2 linked regions of the Desulfomonile tiedjei DSM 6799 genome follow. The protein of the gene in region 1 interacts with the protein of each later gene in a pairwise test. Links are inferred from orthologs where the notes say so. Each region holds a gene or a part of one and is shown on either strand. Other genes may lie near its edges. The genes, in order: serC and selB.

Region 1 (10,197 bases):
TGGATACCTCGTTTTTCGGCGATGGCCGGGGCACTCACATCATTGACGTTCGGCCCTTCAGACCAGGTCAGGAGACCGACCAGCACAGCGTTCGTCACCGGCTTCACGTCCCATTGAGCGATTTCACCACAAAACACCGTCTCCAGAGCAACTATCGGACCTGGCGCAAGCTGTGCCATAAATCGTCCGAGTCGCCCTGCAAGATCGAGGTACGGCTCAAGTTTCGGCCGGAGGCTCGGATCGATTGTCGGAGCATTCACGGCATTGCGCACAAGCCCTTTTTCCAGGTAATCGATCATCTGGCCGGCTACGGCTACGGCAACATTGATTTGCGCCTCTGTTGTGGAAGCGCCGAGGTGCGGAGTCGCAATCACTCGAGGATGCTTCACCAGAGGGTTGTCCTTTGGCGGGGTCACGGTATAAACATCGAGTGATGCAGCCGCTATTTTGCCGGATTCCAGTGCATCGAGAAGTGCTGCTTCGTCAACTATTCCTCCGCGGGCACAGTTTACGACAACAGCTCCTGTCTTCATTTTTGCAAATGCAGCAGCATTGAGCAGACCCCTGGTCTCCGACGTCAAAGGCGTATGAACCGTGATAACGTCACTCTTACGGAAAATCTCTTCCAGCGAAGTTAACTTGGCTCCAATCTGCGCGGCAGCTTGAGGTGTCGTCACGGGATCGTACCCGAGAACGTTCATTTTCAACGCTCGTGAAGCCCTCTTGGCCACCAGACTGCCCACCTGGCCCAAACCGATCACCCCAAGAGTCTTGCCGGTGAGTTCGCGTCCCTGGAATTTCTTCTTTTCCCATTTTCCCAGTTTCACGGACTCCACCGCCTGAGGAATATGGCGAAATGCAGCCATGATAAGGCTCAAAGTATGCTCCGCGGTCGCCATAGAATTCCCGCCGGGAGTGTTCATCACCACGATCCCTTTGCGAGTGGCTTCGGGAACATCGACATTGTCCAGGCCGGAACCCGCTCTTCCGATCACCTTGAGGTTGGATGCGGCGGCGATTATATCGGCCGTTACTTTAGTTGCGCTCCGAATAACCAGACCGTGATACTTGCCGATAACCTTCTTGAGTCCTTCCGGCGAAAGGTCGGTTGCGACGTCAACATCGCACCAATCACGTGCTCGGAAGAGTTCTATCCCTTTCTCGTGCAAATTATCCGATACCAGAATGTGATAGCGCTCCATGTCGCCGCCTGATGTAAATTACGGAATCGGTCAGCCGTTCTTTTGGGCAAAAGTCTTCATGAAGTCTACGAGGCTCTGCACACCATCCAGACCAAGCGCGTTGTAAATGGAAGCTCTGCATCCTCCCACAGATCTGTGACCCTTGAGTCCGCCAAGCCCGACCTTTCCGGCTTCGGCAACAAATTTCTTCTCGAGATCCTCGTCCGGAAGCCGGAACGTCACGTTCATCAGGGACCTGCTGTCCTTTTCGGCTGTGGGACGGTAAAAATCCGTAGAATCGAGATAGCCGTAGAGAAGGTCCGCTTTTTCACGGTTTCGGCGCTCCATGGCGTCCAGTCCGCCAATGGATTCTTCTATCCACTTGAGTACAAGCTGAACAATATAGATGGCCAGACACGGCGGTGTGTTGTAAAGAGAATTCTTATCTGCATGAGTCGAGTACCGCAGCATGGTAGGCACATCTTTGGAAGCTCTCTCGAGCATATCTTCGCGGATAATGACCACGGTTACTCCCGCCGGCCCAAGATTCTTCTGAGCACCTGCATAGATCAGCCCGAATGGCGATGCATCGAACGATCTGCACAACATATCCGAAGACATATCGGAAACCAGAGGAACTCCGCCACCATCCGGAAATTGAGCCCATTGAGTGCCTTCGATAGTATTGTTGGAAGTGAAATGCAGATACGCAGCGGAAGGATTCACTGAGAATTTCTTTGGAATGTAAGAATAATTCTTGTCTTCACTCGAGGCGATTACGTTGCAGGTTTTCTTCAAAATTTCCGCTTCCTTGATCGCCTTTTTTGCCCAGGAGCCAGTGTTGATATAATCCGCGGATGAGCCTTCCGGAAGCAGGTTCATGGGGACCATAAAGAATTGGGAACTCGCCCCACCCTGGAGAAACAGAATCTTAAAGTTGTCCGATAGTTTCAGAAGCCTTTTGAACCGAACGATCGCATCATTGAGAACATCCTCGAACAGCGCAGATCTATGGCTGATCTCGGATATGGACATTCCCGAACCCTTGAAGTTGATGAATTCCTGTTGAACTTCCTTCAACACTTGTAACGGCAATGCCGCAGGCCCAGGATTGAAATTGAAAATACGATCCGCCATGGCTAAACTACCTCCTGCCCGGTTTGGAATCTGGACGAATGCACACAAGCACATTAATTTACATCAGCAATACTGAGATTTCAACACCTTTTCACCTGAACACCCGCTCGGTGTTCATCACATTGATTCGCTTTTCTTTTCATAATCTGGGAGGAGGCTGGAGGTATCCTTCGCTCCGGACGACGCAAAGCCGTCTAATCACTCCGCCCAGGATACCCCAGCCTTCGCAATGTTTGTGCATAACTGCGAAACTGTATCTGACGAGGAATTCTGGTTCGTTGAACGTTTCGGCATTTTATGGCAATATCATTTCGTTGACATGCTTGCTTCCGGAGGCGTCCCTATGAAGGACATCGAGAGTATTCTTTACAGCCTCATCCCGTTGGTTCTGATCATCTTGTTTTCATGGCTCTTCAGCTTTCTGGGATCGAAGATGAAAAAACCTTCCGAGAATGGGGACCAGGTTCCCGGTAGGGTTCTAGGAGATCGTTTCTTCGATCTAATGAAAGAAGAAGAATCCGAAGAAGTCCCGCAACAACGCCAGCCCCAGACTCCTCAGCCGGGGATTACCATTCCTCAAGGAAGCGGCGCTCCGCTCGTTTCAGCCAAACCCATAACCCCCAAATGGTGGGGAGCATGATGGCGTTCCGCACGTGGAAAAGAAGCGGCATTTTTCTGTTTCTCGTTTTCTTGATTCAGTTCGGTCTGGAGAGCAACGTCTTCGCTCAGGCAACGGAATCCGAAGCCTCGAAAGATATCAAACGAGAAGGCGGCGAGCTTGCCTGGGAGATACCCGGAAGAATAGCAATTTACGATTTGCAGTTCGGGCCGGCCTTATTCAAAGACGACAAGTTCCAGTTTGTCGCAAATACGAGAACTTTCAATACGGACCAGTATCCCGATAGACTGACACTCATGATCCGTTTTTCGTACGTCGGATCGCGATCGGAGAGCCCGCTCAAATTCGTGATAAAGCTACCCAATTCCAGGCAGTACGAAGAAACCGTGCACCTCACGAACAAACGAGGCAATCATACCTACCATTTCACCGTTCAGCGACCGACCGATTTTCTAGGAGCTGGATCGGTGTACATTTATTACGGGTTCAACATAGTGGATGTGTTGGATTTCACAATTGTCCCGGGTTCTTAATAGTTTTTTGTCGGCTGAATTGGTCTAACGAACACGAGTATAGCAAATGTCAGAATTTTTGTCCGATTGCGAAAAGCGCTTCTCGAAGACCGGTAGGTGCCGTGCCTCCGTGCCGGCACATTTTTCATAATAAATCGACCAGTTCGGTCCGGCAGAGACGCCGGACCCTACCATTCCTTATTAAGCGAAGAAGGAAGGGTGTTCAAAAGGTCGGAAATTATGTCAACTGCCATATCATCCCCACCTTCCCTGCACTTCGACGGATTGAAGGATGCTCCGCATCGCGGCCACCCACGAGAAACCTTCAGGTCGGAAGCAAATACTCCTAATATTCCAGAGGTACAGCATAAAACAGGACTGCAAAAAAGTGAAAGATGCTTCCAGCTAGTACAAAAAGATGCCAAACGGCATGGTGATACGGCAATCTATGCCAGACGTAGAAGATAATCCCGAAAGTATAAGCAAGCCCCCCTGCGAGCAGAAGCATCATCCCGGGTGGCGCTACAGCCACGAGCATTTGTTTGATAGCCACAACAACGGCCCACCCCATGATGACATACAATCCGACTGAAATACCAACCCATTGACGAAGCAAAGCTGTCTGAACGATTATCCCCAAAAAAGCAAGTCCCCAGACAATGCCAAAAAGAGACCAGCCCCATGGCCCTCTGAGATTTACCAATGTAAATGGAGTGTACGTGCCTGCAATGAGAAGAAAGATCGATGAATGATCGATGATCCGCATAAACGCTTTTACACTCGGGTTTTGTATTCCGTGATATAATGTGGACGCTGTGTAGAGAAGAATTAGCGTCATTCCGAAAACGACACAACTGATAATGCGCCAGATATTTCCCGATTCACTTGAAGACAGTATCAAAATAACCATGCCTGTGATGGAAAAAAGGATTCCAAGCAAGTGAGTAAGGCTGTTCGCAACCTCTTCTCTAATACTATAACGCCCTGAAATTGTTCTTGTATTCACATAATCTCCAAATCTATCGTCATACTTGACCTTTCATCAGCTTTGAAGTGATGAGTTCACAAGAAAATCATCACCAAAATGGCATTATACTTAGTTTGTATGTGTTTTCAACAAAGCAACATGCGAGAGCGTAAATCTTACAGATTCCACGCGACGGATGCGATTTTTCGATGATGCAGCACGGACAATGCCGGAAATTCATGAAGCCGAACATTTGCTGAATCCGGAGGATTGCACGAATTCATCTCCTCACTTTGAGTGAATTTGTGCACGGATCACAAAACAGCTTGACATCTCTCGACCAGTGTTGATAGGATTTGTTTGATAGTCTTTTATTCTTAGTCCAAACCAACGTGCTTTGGGGAAGTCGGTGAAAGACCGACGCTGCCCCGCAGCTGTGACCGTGAACGAAATCCGCTAATAGCCACTGGAAGAAATTCTTTCGGGAAGGCGCGGAGACTAGGTCGAAACGGAAGCCAGAATACCCAAGCATGAAGGTCACCGAAGATGTCCTGCGCGGGCGGGATGGGTGAAAGCACGCAGACCACCCTCTTTCGCCCCAACGCGCGAAGGAGGGTTTTTTGGTTTCAGGCTGTACTCGTTTCTAAAATGAAGAGCAGGTAAGGAAACCCCAGGTTCCGATGGCGCCGGAACCCAGGGCAAGCGGGAATCTCATGTGCATTCCCTTCCCGCCATTATCCAAGCCTAAGCTCCTCAAGTCAACATCACTTTTTCTCGGCATGTTTGGACGGCCAAACAGCAGGTGTCGAAGTTTATCCGTATCTACCGCTGCACATTGGAGCCGGAACTGGAAGAAAAGGCAGGACATTGAGCCTGCTGTTCATTCCAGAATGGTGAGTGCAATCCGGATCATTTTTGGGTGAGAGTTTTGTCTCATGAGGAGGAATCCAATGAAGAGGAGTTTTATAGGATTAGTCGTCACACTTATCGGTCTATCGTTAGGTGTTCAGATGCAATGCCAGGCGGGCGGTATTTGCCCACCTCCAGGCTATTCGTCAATGCCATACACTCCGGGCTATATTGGCCCCCAGTCCCCATATCCAACCATGCCGGCGAACCCCGGCCACATGTCGCGGCGTGGAGGAGCCTGCAATCAGGCACCTCTTTCGTGTGTCCCTGTTCCCCACAAAGTTAGATCGTTTTCTGGGCCGGAATCCGTACACGACCCCAAACTCGTACCACTCTATGTTCGTGATCCCGGGCCGGTCAGACCTATCATTCAATGTACGGTGGGGCTGGCTGGAGCGGCGTTGGCATTGCCTTTCAGAATTGCCGAAATACTGTGCCCTGTTCCCAGAGGAACATGCAAGCCAGTGAATGCGCCTTCCTGCGGTCCAAATTATCCTGTTCCGCAGAGAGTGTCCGGTTGTTATCCGACGCAATCTCCCGCTGGTTGTTTTCCTGTTTGTCGGAGACCTGTTACCTGCGCTCCGGGCGGGCCTGCGGTTGCGCCGCTACCGCCGGTACCTTGTGTACCGACATGCAGTCCAAACCTTCCACCGATGCTTGTGGAAGAGTACCAGTTTCCGGCGCTGGCCCCCCAAAACCTCTTATCAGGAATCTGGAATTTGCCGGGAAGTCTGCTCCGAAATGGAAGATTTGCCGGAGACATTCACAAAGCTTCTCCGTGTGCTCCACCTATTTGTCGGTAGCCGATGCGAGGCTGTCGAGTTCAATTTCCCTGAGGACATATTAATCGGAGATGCAGACATGAGGGATTCAACTACTCTTCTCTATATCATAGTCGTTTGGTTCGTTTTAACGTTGACATGCTCCTTTGGCCCCGCACTAACAACGGTTAATGCACAGCAGAGATCGTCTTCAGAAACGGCACAGAATCTGCCGACAGAGCAGCTTGCTCCTGTAGAGATCGAAGCCCCGCGTCAGGATCGGCGGCAATCGCAAGCGAGAACCGGGACTACCGACGGGGGGTTTGGCACAGGCGATCCAATTCCTTCAGGCCAACCGGGTTCCGACTATCCACTTACTCCCGGTGAAGTGGTCTCCACAGGAGGGCGGCCTCAGAATCTCGCGAATGTACCCGCTGCAGTCAGTATCGTCCCGAACCGGGGCGTAGAATCGTTAGGGTACATAGGGGTTCCAAACATGATTCAAGGCCAGCCGGGTGTATATACGTCGGGCTATTCCGCTACACCTTTCGATGCCGCGGTTGTGTTGAGAGGTTTTTCCAATGAGCCGGGTAATAGAGTGTCCTTACTCTACGACGGTAGAACGCTGAACACTCCACTGGGTGACGCCAACTGGATGTCTATATTTCCCGAGTTGATCGATCGTATCGAAATACTAAGAGGAGACGGCACCGTTCAGTTCGGTCAGAAGGCGATAGGGGGAACCATCAACATCATCCCCAAGAGACCTCGGCAAAACCCCGGAACATTCTGGGGCGCAGAGATTGGCTCCTGGCAATCCGACAGAGAGTGGGTTGCGAGCAACATGGTGTATGGCCCGATAGCAGCGGGTATCTTCGCAGGCAGGTTCTTCACTGAGGGATTCCGGCTCTATCAAGGCAATGGATTGGACGAAGAGTTCGTTCCTCGGCCCGGCCCCTGGATGCTCTATAACGTGCAGGGCAGCATCAATTGGAAGATTACCCCTAATCTTACTTTTGAGATTTCTCAGTTGTTGTCGGATCGGCGGAACGGCAATGCCACATATGTGCAGCAACCCCAATGGGGAAGAAGGGATATCCGCGATGTGGCAATATTCGATTACGGGTTCGGAATGCGTTTGTCACCTGTGTGGGACGGCCCAACCGAGCTGTGGGACGCTGTGACCATCGGACGACTGCTCTATAGCGGTGATCGACTGGGTACCTTCGAGGCTATCTACAGTTATAGACGATCCGACCAGAGGACCACAGGAATAAGCTGGTTCGGCCTGTCGGACCAGCGCTGGATCGATTCGGGGCTCTCGTTCAAGTACTTCCGAACCGATAAATATTCTGTTGTGACGAACGAGTTAACCGTGGGGTCCGACCTGTGGGACGGCAAATTCGGCAGAGAATCAAGACAGATCGTTCAGACATTCGGCACCAACGCAGTCGAGCACCAGGCTGAACAGTCGGGCTACAGGGAATCCTTGAGCTATTACGTGATGAACCAGACCAGGTTCTGGGATCGGCTGTACGTGGACCTTGGGTATCGCATAGAGAACTACGATCTCCCCGATCTCTATGCAAACGATGCGGCACGGGTTGTCACGAATGCAAAGAGAATAGACAGGAACAAGAGTGCGTCTCAGTGGGCTCTGGGGCTTGTTTACGACAAAGAACTCGGTTCCAGCACATATTACAAGCATTCCAGAATGTACCGATTTCCCGAATTCTACGACATGGTAAACCTGGGGTCGTTCGGACTCCCGCCGGATCCGCCGTTTTGGCTGTTAGACCCGGAAGAAGGCACTTTGAAGGAAGTAGGAATACGTCACTGGTTTAACCGCAACATCTATGCAAGCGCAACGTATTACGACTTGGATATGGATAACGAGATTCTCTACGGAATGGATGACGCAGGAAACCAGAGAAACGTTAATGTTCAAAATGTCTCACATGTAGGTCTTGAGCTGGAAGGCCTTGTGAAAGTGACACCTTCCTGGACGGTAAAAGGAAACTGGACAAGGCAGAAGGTGCTTGTCCGAAGCAACTTCCTTCCGGCATTGACTCCTCTCAACGGTCTGACCACCGAAGACAAATGGCTGTACCAGAATCCGGGAGAGATGGGAAATTTTTCGCTGGAATACAATAACAGGGAATGGGGCTTCTCAGGCCTCATCACGTATCACTATATTGGAAGTCGTTATCGGATCAACGATCCGTACAACATAGCCGAACCTCTTGAACCCGCAAAATGGGGAGATCTGGCGTTTTCTCAGACCTTCCTTGGTGACACTGTCACACTCTATTTTGGAATCAAGAACTTCTCGGATGCGCAGTATGCGATCATTGGCACCAAGTCTGCCCCCAGCACTTCCAGCCCACTGGGAACCAGTGTTCCTGCCGCCTGGTATCCGAACGAGGGGCGCACCTTTTATACAGGGCTGAAAGCCAATATGGATTTCAACCGTATGAAAGTCCCGACACGTGAAGACTTGAACAGAATGCAAAGACGTCTGTACGGATCGGTGCAGGCTGGAGTCGACAGCGTCTATGGATTGGGAGCCAGATTCCGTACCATGGCCAACTTTTAGGGACCGGTCAAGATTGCTACGACGTCGGGCAAGTAAGGAGGTATTCAACGTGAGAAAATTGCAGATTTTTGCGACGATACTTGGAGCTATTTTGTTATCGGGAATTGTTCTGAACGCTCAAGCCGGTCCCCCTCTTCAGAAATGCGCTATTCAACCTTTAGAGACACGCGACGGCGGATCGCAGAGACAATCCCGACCCGAATGCGGATTGGAGCTTACCTGCACGGATAAACCCGTGCTGCTGGGCAATTCTCAAGGGGTGTGTTTTCGGGCCACATGTCCGGGAATCTGGGGACTGATCCATACAAGAGCAGATCAAGCTTCTTTTCGGAGGCGCTTTTTTACATATCGTCATTATGCCTTCAGAGGGTACTGGGATCTGAAAGATCAGGGAGTCATTGAGACCGGGGCGGCGCCCATTCGCGAACTGTTTCTGGTATTACCTGAGGATCTCATCGAGTTCAGACTGAACGATCCGGATTGTTACGCCAGGGTTGAAATCAAAAAGCTCGGGTACATCAAAACCGGTAACCTCTGCGAACTGCAGGAATGGTTGGCCTACAATTCCTATCTCGAGAAAGCAGAATTAAACAATAACAGCAATGTTTCATGTCCGGTGCCATTAGGATCGTGCTCGAAAAATGCAAATTGGTTGGATCATGCACGCGGGGCGGCTGTTGGGGGACTGTTTACCCTCGGCCGTAAGATCGGACTGCCTTGGCCCGGCAATTAACATTTTTGAGTTCGAACGGAAACCGAAAATAGTAATTTACGCCCGGGAAAAGCCACCTTCCCCGGGGATTTCGAGCGACAGACCTGCTCTTTGGGAGGTAGTCGTTTTAAGACGCCTCCCTCTTTTCTCTTTTCGGTTTGAGTTCCGCGGGTATGCAGTCCAGGTGCAGAATCAACCCGGCGAAATACGGGTTGTGCACTTTTGTGACAATTGCCGGAATTGATGTCCGATCGAAGAAGGATAATGGTGGGTGCCGTGCCTCCGTGCCGACACCTCTTCAATATGATCAATGATATCAATCGAATGGACCGGCCGGGACGCCGGTCCCCACTAATATCTTGTGTTGGAGCGTGGGATCAACGTCAGGATTTTTGGCAATCATTCTATGCTGGAGAGCTTTGGTGAAAAAAGGACTTCTCATGATAAATACCGGTAACGGAAAGGGGAAGACTACAGCCGCTTTGGGGCTCATTTTTCGAGCTATCGGCCATGATTACCGCGCGTGCCTGATCCAGTTCATCAAAGGGACCAGAATAAGCGGCGAGTTGGTTGCGTCCGATCGTTTCAAGGATCTCCTGGACGTCTATGTTTTGGGAGAAGGGTTCACTTGGAACCCCAAAGGGATGGCAACGCATGTTGAAGCCGCAAGAAAAGGATGGTCCTTCGCAAAAGGACTCATTCTATCCTCGAGCTACCGGCTCATTGTCCTTGATGAGTTCACGTACCTTCTGAGATATGACGTCATAGATAAATGTGAGGTGCAAGACGTGCTTTTCAATCGT
Region 2 (10,249 bases), 1.7 Mb from region 1 along the record:
CGAATGCCAAGGATTTGACACTGCCGTATGAAGAGCCCTGGGCCAAGAACGTGTACTGGATGTATGGGATTCTCGTGGGCGATGGATTCGGGTTGAGCAAGGACGATCTCATGAAGAAGCTTCGGGAAAAGGGGGTGGATACCCGATCCTTTTTCTGTCCCATGAGCATACAGCCTGTATTCATGAACGGGAACAATCCGGCATACCCTGACGTTTCCGTCAATAATCCCGTATCGGTGGACTTGTGGAACCGAGGACTTTACCTGCCATCCGGCCTGGGATTAACCCGTGCTCAAATGGAAGAAGTCGCAACCAAGCTCATGGAATGTCACACCTCTTAGCCAGGGTGGATATCAACGCGATTTCGCAGCCGTAAAACTGGGGAGACCCTTCTTTTAAGAAGCGTTTCCCTGACCTTCCAAGAGGCTCGATGCTTGATCGAATTCTGCTTTTTTCGTGAGAAAGATTCAGAATTCGATCAAATATCAAAAGTTTCTTGGGAGGGCTTGGGGACCTTTTGACAAATGGATTGTTGACTTAGCTCAGATCTCAATCGAAGCAATAGCTGCATGTGTCCTCGGTATTGCGAGCGCAGCCACGGTAGGGGCAGGCACGAGACCTGCTCTTTCTGGACGGCCGGCTGGAAGCCGGTCGCTAATGGGCACCCACAAGGGATGCCCCTACGATCGCATAGGCCATGATCCACCGGACCAGAACAGCCATTATCAGCTCACGTAGGATGTGATGAGCGCAGCGAATCCTACGCTGGCTGAGCTAGCGACGTAATCCATTATAAAAAAGGATCCCCTAAATCTTGCTTTTTTGGTTCCGATTATGCGGATAAGAACTGTTTTTGGGAGGTATTTCCTTGAACCAAGATGCGCAGGTTTCCATTGTTCTGGCCACATATAACGAGCGTGAAAACATTCTCGACACCATCAACAGCATTTTTGAACATGTCAAAGATCCGGTGGAAATTATCGTTGTAGACGATAATTCTGCGGATGAGACCTGGAAGTTGGTGGAAGACCTGAACGACCCGCGGGTCGTGCTCATTCGGCGGGTGGATACTCGTGGACTCGCGTCTGCATTCAACAGAGGCATTATTGAATCCAGAGGCCGGATTGTGGGATGGATGGATGCGGATATGTGTATGCCGCCTTCCATGTTGCCCGCGATGATCAAAGAGCTTGATGAATACGATATTGTTGTCGGTTCTCGCTATGCTCCGGGAGGTCTTGACGACCGGACTCCATTGCGAGTGATCTCGAGCCGTCTCATCAACGGTCTGGCAACCCTGGTCCTCGGATATGGGATTAAGGATTATGACAGCGGGTTCGTGGTTCTCCGGAGACGGGTATTCGATAAGGTATCCATTATTCCCACCGGGTACGGCGCATATTTTATGGAATTCCTGTATACTTGCCGCAAAAAGGGTCTGACAGTGCTCGAAATGCCTTACGTGTTCAGGGATCGAGCCAAAGGGATATCCAAATCAGCGCCGAGCATCCTAAAGTTCTTTAAAACGGGAATGCAGTACGTACTCCGAATCTTTACGGCCAGATTACGCAGGATTGACTGATGTCTCACGAAATACTGAAACCGTCGTTCGAGAGAAACGACGAGCGCGGGCACTTCCAGGAAGTACTCAATGACGGACACTGGGAAAACCTGATCCGGGGCAGCATGAAAGCCGACGCGGTAATGGGGAATCATTACCACAAAAAGACGGTGATTTTCTTTTATATCAGCCGCGGGTCAGCAACGATCAAAACAGTGAACGTGGAAAACGGAGAGCGCGACGAATTCCGCGTGGGAACCAGCCAGGGTGTAATTCTCAAAACGAATGAATCCCACGCCATAAAATTCCTGGAAGAATCCGACTTCATCATGCTCAAATCTCTCCGCTACGATGCGGCGGATTCGGATACGTTCAGCTTTCCCGTTGAGGATTGACGCTTGGAGTCTCACGAATACCAGACTCTTTTCGATCTCGAGCCGACATACTGGTGGTTTAGAGGACTCCACTCGATACTGCTGGACGCGTTGCAGGGGTTGAATATCAGGCGTGACGCAAGGGTACTGGATGCAGGGTGCGGAACAGGCCAGAATCTCTGGAATATTACCCAACATCTCACTTCCGATGCGTACGGATTCGATTTATCGCCTGAAGCCGCGGCATTTTCCAGGAAACGCGGCCTGGAAAGAACCTGCAGGGCTTCGATCAACGAAATACCATTCGGTTCCAATACATTCGATGCAGTCACTTCGATAGATGTGCTGGAGTGCACCGCTGTTTCAGAAGACGCTGCGTACTCGGAATTGCTGCGGGTGCTGAAACCCGGCGGTCACTTGATACTGATCGTACCGGCATATGATTGGCTGATGACCCCTGAACACCATAAGGCAGTCGGTGCATGCCGCCGGTACACGCGAGCACGGGTACGAAAGCTCCTCTCCCGGGGAAATGCTGAGATCCTTCGCATAACCCACGTGTTCGGATCGGTATTTCCTGCGGTAGCCGCATATCGGCTCGCTCTGCAGGGCGGTGGACACGTTGAAAACGATACCCCTAAATCCGAGCTGAAAGAAATGCATCCTGCTGTAAACGGATTTCTGTTTCAGGTCATGAACCTAGAACGGAAATTTCTCCGCCGATGGGATGTTCCCTTTGGGAGTTCCATCATGGCAATTGTTCGGAAGGCCGGCTGAAATATGGCAACAAAAGCATGGCAGCTCGGCTCTCCGGAGACTCTCGTGTATCGGTTTTTCGACTGGCTCAGAAACGGCCTGAATTCGAAACTTGCGGAGTACTTTGTGACCCGCGGCATACATGGTTCAGATGCGGTGGTGTTGGAAGCCGGATCGGGACCTGCTTTTGCTTCATCCATACTGGCGCGTCATCCGAAAATCGCGTTGAGTGTCGCTGCGGATATCGATCTGGAGGCGCTGGAACAGGCGAGGCTCAGGGACCCGGCACTCTCTCTGGTGGTCGCGGATTTGAATCATCTGCCGTTCCGGGACGAAGCTGTGGATCTGTGCTGGAACAGCAGCACGCTCGAACATTTGCCTGACCCGTCAAACGCATTGTCCGAAATGGCACGTGTCGTGAGAAAAGGCGGGAATATTTTCGTCGGCGTTCCCTATCTCTTCGGGCCGCTTGGGTTTCAACGGCTCATCCGCAACACCTCGCCCGGCATATGGATCGGCGAGACTTTCAGCTTGAAAGCCCTTCGAAATATGATGATCGGGGCTCGTCTCGTTCCTGCCCACCAAATCTTCTATTTCTTTCGTTTTTTCGTCGGTGTCTTGGCGAAAAAAGAAAAGTAGGATGCGGTGAATGAAATGAACCGCATCGGTCGCGAAACCAACAGATGACTCGATTGATGCGGTTCGCTGCGCTCACCAGCATCCTACGTAAGTCCCTTCGACAAAGAGGGAGAGCAGCCGCAAGCTTTGATCAAAGAATCTTCAAAGCTCTCTCTTTTTCGCTGAAAACACACCCGCAGTACTTCTGTCTGTAGAGTCCCAATTTTCGGTATTTCTTCACGCCGTCATTCCAGCCGGTGCGCCAATCAGCGTAGTGAAAAGGAATCCCGTGTTTCTCCGAAACCGCTTCACAGATCTGTTTCAGAAGATCGTGTTTCTGGAAACGGCTGTAAAGCAGTGTCGTTGAGAACGCATCGAATCCTTTGGCTTCGGCAAAAGCGGCAATAGCATCCATACGCAGGTGGAAACACACACGGCAGCGCTGAGCCTCACGGAAACTGACTTCTCTGAACCACTCTTCCATTCCGGCATCGAAATCTGCGGTTACGGTTTTTACCTGATTCTCCTGGGTGAAAACCGTGAATGCATCCAGTCTCCGCAAATATTCGGTGTACGGATGGATGTTCGGATTGAAGAATATCGCTGTGACATCATGACCTTGTGAGCGCAGATCTTCCAGAGGATGAACCAGGCAGGGTGCGCAGCACGCGTGTAACAGTATTTTCATGAAAAAGGTTGTCTCCTTTCCAGCGTCATGGTAAGACTTTTGGGCATTGCGGAACGATTCCGCACCGGTTTCGTGTCAATCAGGCAAAAGGACATCTTACTACAATTATCACTTAAACCGAATTGCTCATGAAAAATCTCATTCTTTTTTTCAGTTTAGGTCTTTTCATCATAGCAGGACCGGCCCAGGGCTCTGATCAGGCTGTGTTTCTCAACGCTTTCGGCGAAACTGCAACCGCATACCTGAACGATTCTTTCCTCCTCCTGGGAACTACTGCCGATGGATTTGTGGCAAATATCGTGTCCAAGGAAACCGCGAATGAGATAGTCAAGAACGTGCAGAAACGGGTCCGTGTTATCAGGGCCAAACTCAAGGCAGTATCCAACACCCGCATTTCCGATGTGGACCGGAGACTGATAGGTCTCCTCGAACAATCGTACGCGTGCATGGATCATCAAGCTTGGGCATTGATGAAATACCTTGCAGAAAAGAGCCCCGATTCCGCCAGACGTTTTGAAAGCCAGCGGACTGAATGTCTTCAAAAATTGAAACGAGTCGCAGAATTCTATTCCACCTTGCCGCCTTCACCGGAGCTTCCCGAACCTCTCAGCACTCGCTGATCGCCCACTCGCATGGTGAATCGCTGCCTGTCCAAATACTCCAGGAGCGGAATGTTAAATTTTCGCGAAGACTTCGTTATTTCGGCGAATTGAGATGGAGTGATCCCGCCCTCACGCTTGATGAAGTCAGTGAGTTTCCTTTTGATGTCGTCTACGAAATCTTTAGAAAAATAGAAATCTTCACTAATCCGAACCACTCGACCTTCTTTTTCCAAGATGCTCATAAGATTGCGCGTTTGCTTCTGGTCCACTTTCGCAGCGGCTACAACTTCCTTGAAAAGAGGAGGCGCGTTGCCGGCCTTTACTATCAGCGCCGCAAGCCTGTCTTTGATGTCCTTTTCATTCTCGTTGAGTTGGACTTTATGAGAACTCAGGCGAAGGAGATTTCCTTCATCCGCTATTTCAGCTTTTGAAACGAGAAAATCCATAACAGCTTTAATGAGTTTTTCCGAACCGGGCAATGACGAACGCACTTCCTGCTTTGACATGCCTTCTTTGAGGGGATGTTCGGCATGAAAAGCAGTCAGGCGCTTCAGAATTCTAGTTCGAACTATTTCAAAAAAGTCCTTGTGGACCATGCGGTTTTCTGTGGGATCGAAACGGATTATCGTCCTTGAATTACGCAGCGTTTCCAGTGTCTTATCAAGACGTTTAACAGAAAAACCCGAGAGGCCGAGCAGCTCGTTTCGTCCGATGCCCATTATGCCTGCGCTGCGAACCAGGGAGATGATAATGCTGACGTCGTCCCCACGGTCCAGTTCCAGAAAAGTTTTCGCGGACCTCGCCCGCAGCTTTGCCGCACGGGGGTTCATGACCACCCCGCCGCCAAGGGTAATGGACGGAGAGAGCGCTCTCACAACGAACCGGTCGCCTGCAGCAGGCACCACCGGCTCTGACGCCCGCAGTTGTGCGAGCACTTCGTGACCCGGCTCAAGGACATCCATATCGGGCAAAATAATACGCGCCTCAACTTCCGACGTATAATGGTGAAATCTGACTTTTCTTCGATTATTCAAGGGAATGGGTGACCGCGCCAGAGACCTGAGTTTCACGTCAACAATGTAAGAAGGCTTGAACTGGCCCGGATGAGTGAGGACTTCGCCACGGTGCACCTGCGCCTGTTCCAATCCCCGGAGATTGACTGCCACTCGCTCTCCGGGAAAGGCCTTTTCCTCCTGACGGTTGTGGGATTCAAGCGAGCGTACCGTTGTTCTCAAGCCGCTGGGAAGAATCTCGATTTCGTCGCCAACGGACATGGTCCCGGAAATCAGTGTGCCGGTCACTATCGTTCCGTGCCCCTTCAGGGTGAATACTCTGTCTACCGGCAATCTCATGAGACCGTGAACCGGCTTTTCCGTAATCTTGGTTGCCATGTCCGTCAGGACTTCGCGAAGGTTGTCCAACCCCTCGCCGGTTTTGGAAGAGACTTTGACAAAGGGAGCCTTTTCGAGAAAAGTTCCCTTTACCGAATCCCGAGCATCCTCCTCCACAAGGAGAGCCAATTCTTCGTCAACCAGGTCCGCCTTTGTGAGCACAACCAGTCCCATACGAACATCCAGCAGGTTCAGAATGTCCAGATGCTCCACGGTCTGCGGCATTACTCCTTCGTCCAGAGCCACAATCAGCGCTGCGATATCAATTCCGCCCGAGCCCGCCACCATCTGTCGGACAAATTTCTCGTGTCCCGGAACATCCACGATGCCCATCCGGATATCATTGCCGAGTTCGAGAAACGCGAAGCCCAACTCTATGCTAATGCCGCGTTGCTTCTCTTCTTTCAGACGGTCCGTATCGATTCCGGTCAGCGCGCGTACAAGTTGTGTCTTGCCGTGATCGATATGTCCGGCGGTTCCTAAAATTACTCTTTTCATTCAATGCTCTTTGATGACGGACTATTCCGGCCAGATTTCTATCGTTCTCTTCGCAGGTAGCGGATGTGGTGCATCCGGCCCGAACCATTTATCGTAAATCCTCTTCCAGGTTCCGTCTGCAGCCATATCTTGCAGAGCAAAATTGACCAGATCTCGCCAGGCGGAATCATTGGACGGGAGCGCTATGGCGACGACTTCCACCGAATCCCCTGCAGGGATGAGTTCGAAGCGACCGGGACTCTTTGCAGAGTATTCCATCAGTGTCATACCGGAATCCAGCCAGCCGCCAATCTTGTCTTTGCCGAGAGCCATGAAACAAGCAGGTCTATCGGGGTACGAGACCACGTTCTTCTGCGCAGCATCGTCACCCGTCTGTCTCAACAGGCTCATAGCCGTTTTCTCGAAAATCGATCCCTGGACTGCCGCAATCTTCTGACCTTTCAGATCCGAGACTGCTTTGGAGGAACCTTTAAGTACCAGAACTTGTGGTGAGTCAAAAAAGTACGGGACCGAGAAGTCGAATTCGTTTTCCAGCGATCTGCGATGAACTATTCTGCACAAAGCCGCATCTATTTGCCCTTTCGACAGCATAGAGCGCCAGGTCTTCTCATTCACTTTGACCAGATCGAGTTTAAGATTCATGTGTCTGGCCAATTCCGCGGCAAGGTCCACTTCAAAGCCTGCCCATTCACCCGAAGAATTGAGAAACCCATGTGGAATAATGTTGTAGGGCGCTCCCAATCGTACAGTGTTGCTCCCCACCACTCGATCGAATGTTGCTCCGCTCCAGGCATTCGAATGGGGGATCAACAACACGATCAGAAAAAAGACTATCCCGATGCGGCGATTCACTGCACTTCCTCCTCGAAACGGACAACATTCGCGGACTTACCAATCCAGTTCCGACCCGGTTTCGCCTTTGTGTGCGATATTTTCAGCCTCGTTACTGCCGTCCGGGTCAGTTTCCCCCTTCTTCGAGCTGGATGAACCGACTTTTACAATTTCGCTTTTGTTAACTTCAACTATCGTCTCGTCCTGCAACTTAACGAATACCGTCTCTGCGAGAGGATTGTGTTTCAAAACCAATCCTTCCCCCTGAGAGGTCGTTACAGCTTTACCCACCCGCGGCAGACCTTTCTTAAACTCTTCGTACACATCGTGTTCGTATGCGAGACAGCACATCAATCTACCGCACACTCCCGATATCTTGGTCGGATTGAGCGACAGATTCTGGGTTTTCGCCATTCGCACCGAGACCGGCCTGAAATCGGTCAAAAACCGGGCACAACAGAGCTCCTGGCCGCAGCAGGCGAGGCCACCCGTCATTTTAGCTTCGTGCCGGACTCCGATCTGGCGCATCTCAATTCGCACAGGGAAACGGGCAACCAACAGCTTGACCAGCTCGCGAAAGTCTACACGACCTTCAGCCGTAAAGTAGAAGACGTACTTGGAGCAATCGAAGAAGCATTCAACTGATACGAGCTTCATGGGAAGATCTAAAGTCTCTATTTTCTCGAGACAATACATGTACGCTTCGTACTCTTTTTCCCTGCATCGATCTTTTTGCTCGAAATCAGACGGACAGGCTTTTCGCAATATTTTCCGCAAACCTTCGAGTTGAACCGCGTCAAATTCCCGCTCGAACGGGGGCAAAGCGATGAGCCCGAGTCCCAACCCTTTTTCGGTCTTGACTACCACCCAATCGCCTGCACTCAGATTCATGTCGCCGCAATCGAAATGGTAGATTTTTGACGCGTACCCAAAGCGTACCCCCACGATCCGAACCAGTGTCTTGGTTGGATCGGATTGTTCCCAGGCCCCTGTCGGGTGGGGCTCTTCAAAATCTTCCTCTAACTGGTCGGGAACAGCGCCCATTCGAGGACATCTGCGATCTGCGCAACACCTCTTGGCCTCTGTCGATTCCGAAATTGTTTCCTCGGTTTTCTCGATTTCTTCCGATTCAGAGACTTTGTAGTCTACATGCTCTTCAATTTTGGGCTCTTCGATTGCAGGCTCTTCGACTTCTTTATGGTTTTTTTCCTTAAAACCTGCCGAACCCCACGATCTCGGTAAGTACGAAATATCTTTTTTAGATTTATCAGTGGACATGCAATTATCCGTTCGCGGGGACCACTCCAAAGTGAGGCCCCTCAAGAATACGCAAGGTTTTCAGCATCATCGTGTCTGTGACAAGATTCGGGTTTACGTTGATCTCCGCTTCAATCAGTTCCGCTGCTCTCACAAGCTGATCGTACAGAGAAATGAGTCGATCGCTATCCTGACGATGGGCTGTGTCGGAAATTTTGTCAAGAAAATCCACATGAATCATCTCCGAGGAATGCGTGCCGATCTGTTCGAGGAGAAGATCGCGAATCCACGTTGATGCAATCTCGATCGCCTGTATGGCTGTTGCGCGATCCGATGAAATTGTCGCGGAAAATTCAAGTGCTCCACGCAAACCAACAGAATCTGAATGGGAAAGCACAGCAATGACTTTTTCCCTGAGCTTCATGTATTGTGAACTTTCCATTTTCAAGGCACGTCCTGCGCTGCCTGACGCAAGTCGCGCCAATACTCCCGCCTCACCGGGCGCAATACCGTTATCTCGTAAAATACGGACAACCGATTCTGTGGACAAAGAGCCGAATCTCACTTTCCGACAACGAGAGCGTACGGTAGGTAACATCAAGGAAGGCCTTGAGCTGATCAGAATCAGAATCGAATAATTCGGAGGTTCCTCAAGGGTCTTGAGCAACGCATTCTGAGCAGATCGATTCATCAGGTGTGCGTCATCGATAATAACGACCCTGTACCGGCATTCAACAGGAGCATACCGCAATACAGACTGGATCTCCCTCACCTTGTCTATCCGGATCATGTTCTTTTCCGGAAGAGTTATCCGAATATCCGGATGTTTTCCTTCCACCATTCTTGTGCAGGTTGAGCAGGAATAATCCGCATCCGTAGGCGAGGGGCAGTTCAAAAAGCAAGCAAACCGCAAAGCAACCAGCTTCTTGCCCACACCTTCTCTTCCTGAAAAGAGATATGCATGGGCAGGCCGGTCATTCTGAGCGGTCAGTGCAAGAAACGAGAGGATTTTCTCATGTCCTTCAAGGACGTGCATAAGTTCCAGTCGCCCGGATCAGCCGCGTTTTACAGGCAAGAACCGATCCAGTTCCAAAACAAGAGCTAAAGCCACGAATATGGAAGAATACGTTCCGAATATTATACCCACAATAAGAGCCAAAGCAAAGTCCTGCAAAACGGGAGTCCCGAAGAAAAGCAGAGCAATTACCGAAAGAGTGGTAAAGCCGCTGGTGAGAATTGTCCTGGACAGGGTCTGATTTATGGAAACGTTGAAGATATCTATCAAGGGTTGTTTCTTCATGGTCTTCAGGTTCTCTCGGACCCTGTCGCATACCACGATGGTATCGTTTATATCATACCCGACTACGGTGAGGAATGCTGCCAGAATAGTCAGATTGAACTCCAATCCGGTCCACACAAAGAATCCATAGACCATTGCCAGATCGTGCAAGAGGCAAGCAATGGCACCCAACCCCATAGTGAAGGTAAACCGAAACGCCATGTAGACAAGAAGCATTCCAAGCGCTATAACAGTAGCCCAGATTGCCGACTGCTGAAGATCTTTCCCCACCTTGGGACCGACCATCTCAAGGCTGCGGATTTCAAAATTACCCTTGCCGAACTTCGCCTCCAGCAATTGGGAAATCTGTTTATTAAGCTGATCCGAGCCCTCC

Evidence for each region.
Region 2: the proteins of serC (region 1) and selB interact in binary tests that used the Escherichia coli proteins (3 or more experiments, as listed by UniProt). The link is inferred for Desulfomonile tiedjei DSM 6799 from one-to-one orthologs.

What each region holds. Positions count from the first base shown.
Region 1 is NC_018025.1:3,941,270-3,951,466, forward strand. Bases 276-3,198 are described here. They hold serC (3-phosphoserine/phosphohydroxythreonine transaminase), read right to left. Parts: upstream 2,319-3,198; coding sequence 1,233-2,318; downstream 276-1,232. Other genes in these bases: serA (phosphoglycerate dehydrogenase), read right to left, coding at 276-1,202; DESTI_RS16665 (hypothetical protein), read left to right, coding at 2,662-2,958; DESTI_RS16670 (hypothetical protein), read left to right, coding at 2,955-3,198. In the rest of the region: more of serA, read right to left, coding at 1-275; more of DESTI_RS16670, read left to right, coding at 3,199-3,470; PAQR family membrane homeostasis protein TrhA, read right to left, coding at 3,796-4,455; DESTI_RS30825 (hypothetical protein), read left to right, coding at 5,367-6,128; DESTI_RS16685 (TonB-dependent receptor), read left to right, coding at 6,187-8,682; DESTI_RS16690 (hypothetical protein), read left to right, coding at 8,732-9,415; cobO (cob(I)yrinic acid a,c-diamide adenosyltransferase), read left to right, coding at 9,817-10,197. UniProt on the Escherichia coli protein: Catalyzes the reversible conversion of 3-phosphohydroxypyruvate to phosphoserine and of 3-hydroxy-2-oxo-4-phosphonooxybutanoate to phosphohydroxythreonine. Is involved in both pyridoxine and serine biosynthesis.
Region 2 is NC_018025.1:5,614,781-5,625,029, forward strand. The notes cover bases 4,026-7,000. They hold selB (selenocysteine-specific translation elongation factor), read right to left. Parts: upstream 6,489-7,000; coding sequence 4,563-6,488; downstream 4,026-4,562. Other genes in these bases: DESTI_RS24105 (hypothetical protein), read left to right, coding at 4,126-4,617; DESTI_RS24115 (transporter substrate-binding domain-containing protein), read right to left, coding at 6,510-7,000. In the rest of the region: DESTI_RS24070 (DegT/DnrJ/EryC1/StrS family aminotransferase), read left to right, coding at 1-341; DESTI_RS24080 (glycosyltransferase), read left to right, coding at 869-1,582; DESTI_RS24085 (polysaccharide biosynthesis C-terminal domain-containing protein), read left to right, coding at 1,582-1,956; DESTI_RS24090 (class I SAM-dependent methyltransferase), read left to right, coding at 1,960-2,712; DESTI_RS29415 (class I SAM-dependent methyltransferase), read left to right, coding at 2,716-3,330; DESTI_RS24100 (epoxyqueuosine reductase QueH), read right to left, coding at 3,461-3,997; more of DESTI_RS24115, read right to left, coding at 7,001-7,340; DESTI_RS24120 (PSP1 domain-containing protein), read right to left, coding at 7,377-8,597; holB (DNA polymerase III subunit delta'), read right to left, coding at 8,602-9,612; protein translocase subunit SecF, read right to left, coding at 9,631-10,249. UniProt on the Escherichia coli protein: Translation factor necessary for the incorporation of selenocysteine into proteins. It probably replaces EF-Tu for the insertion of selenocysteine directed by the UGA codon. SelB binds GTP and GDP.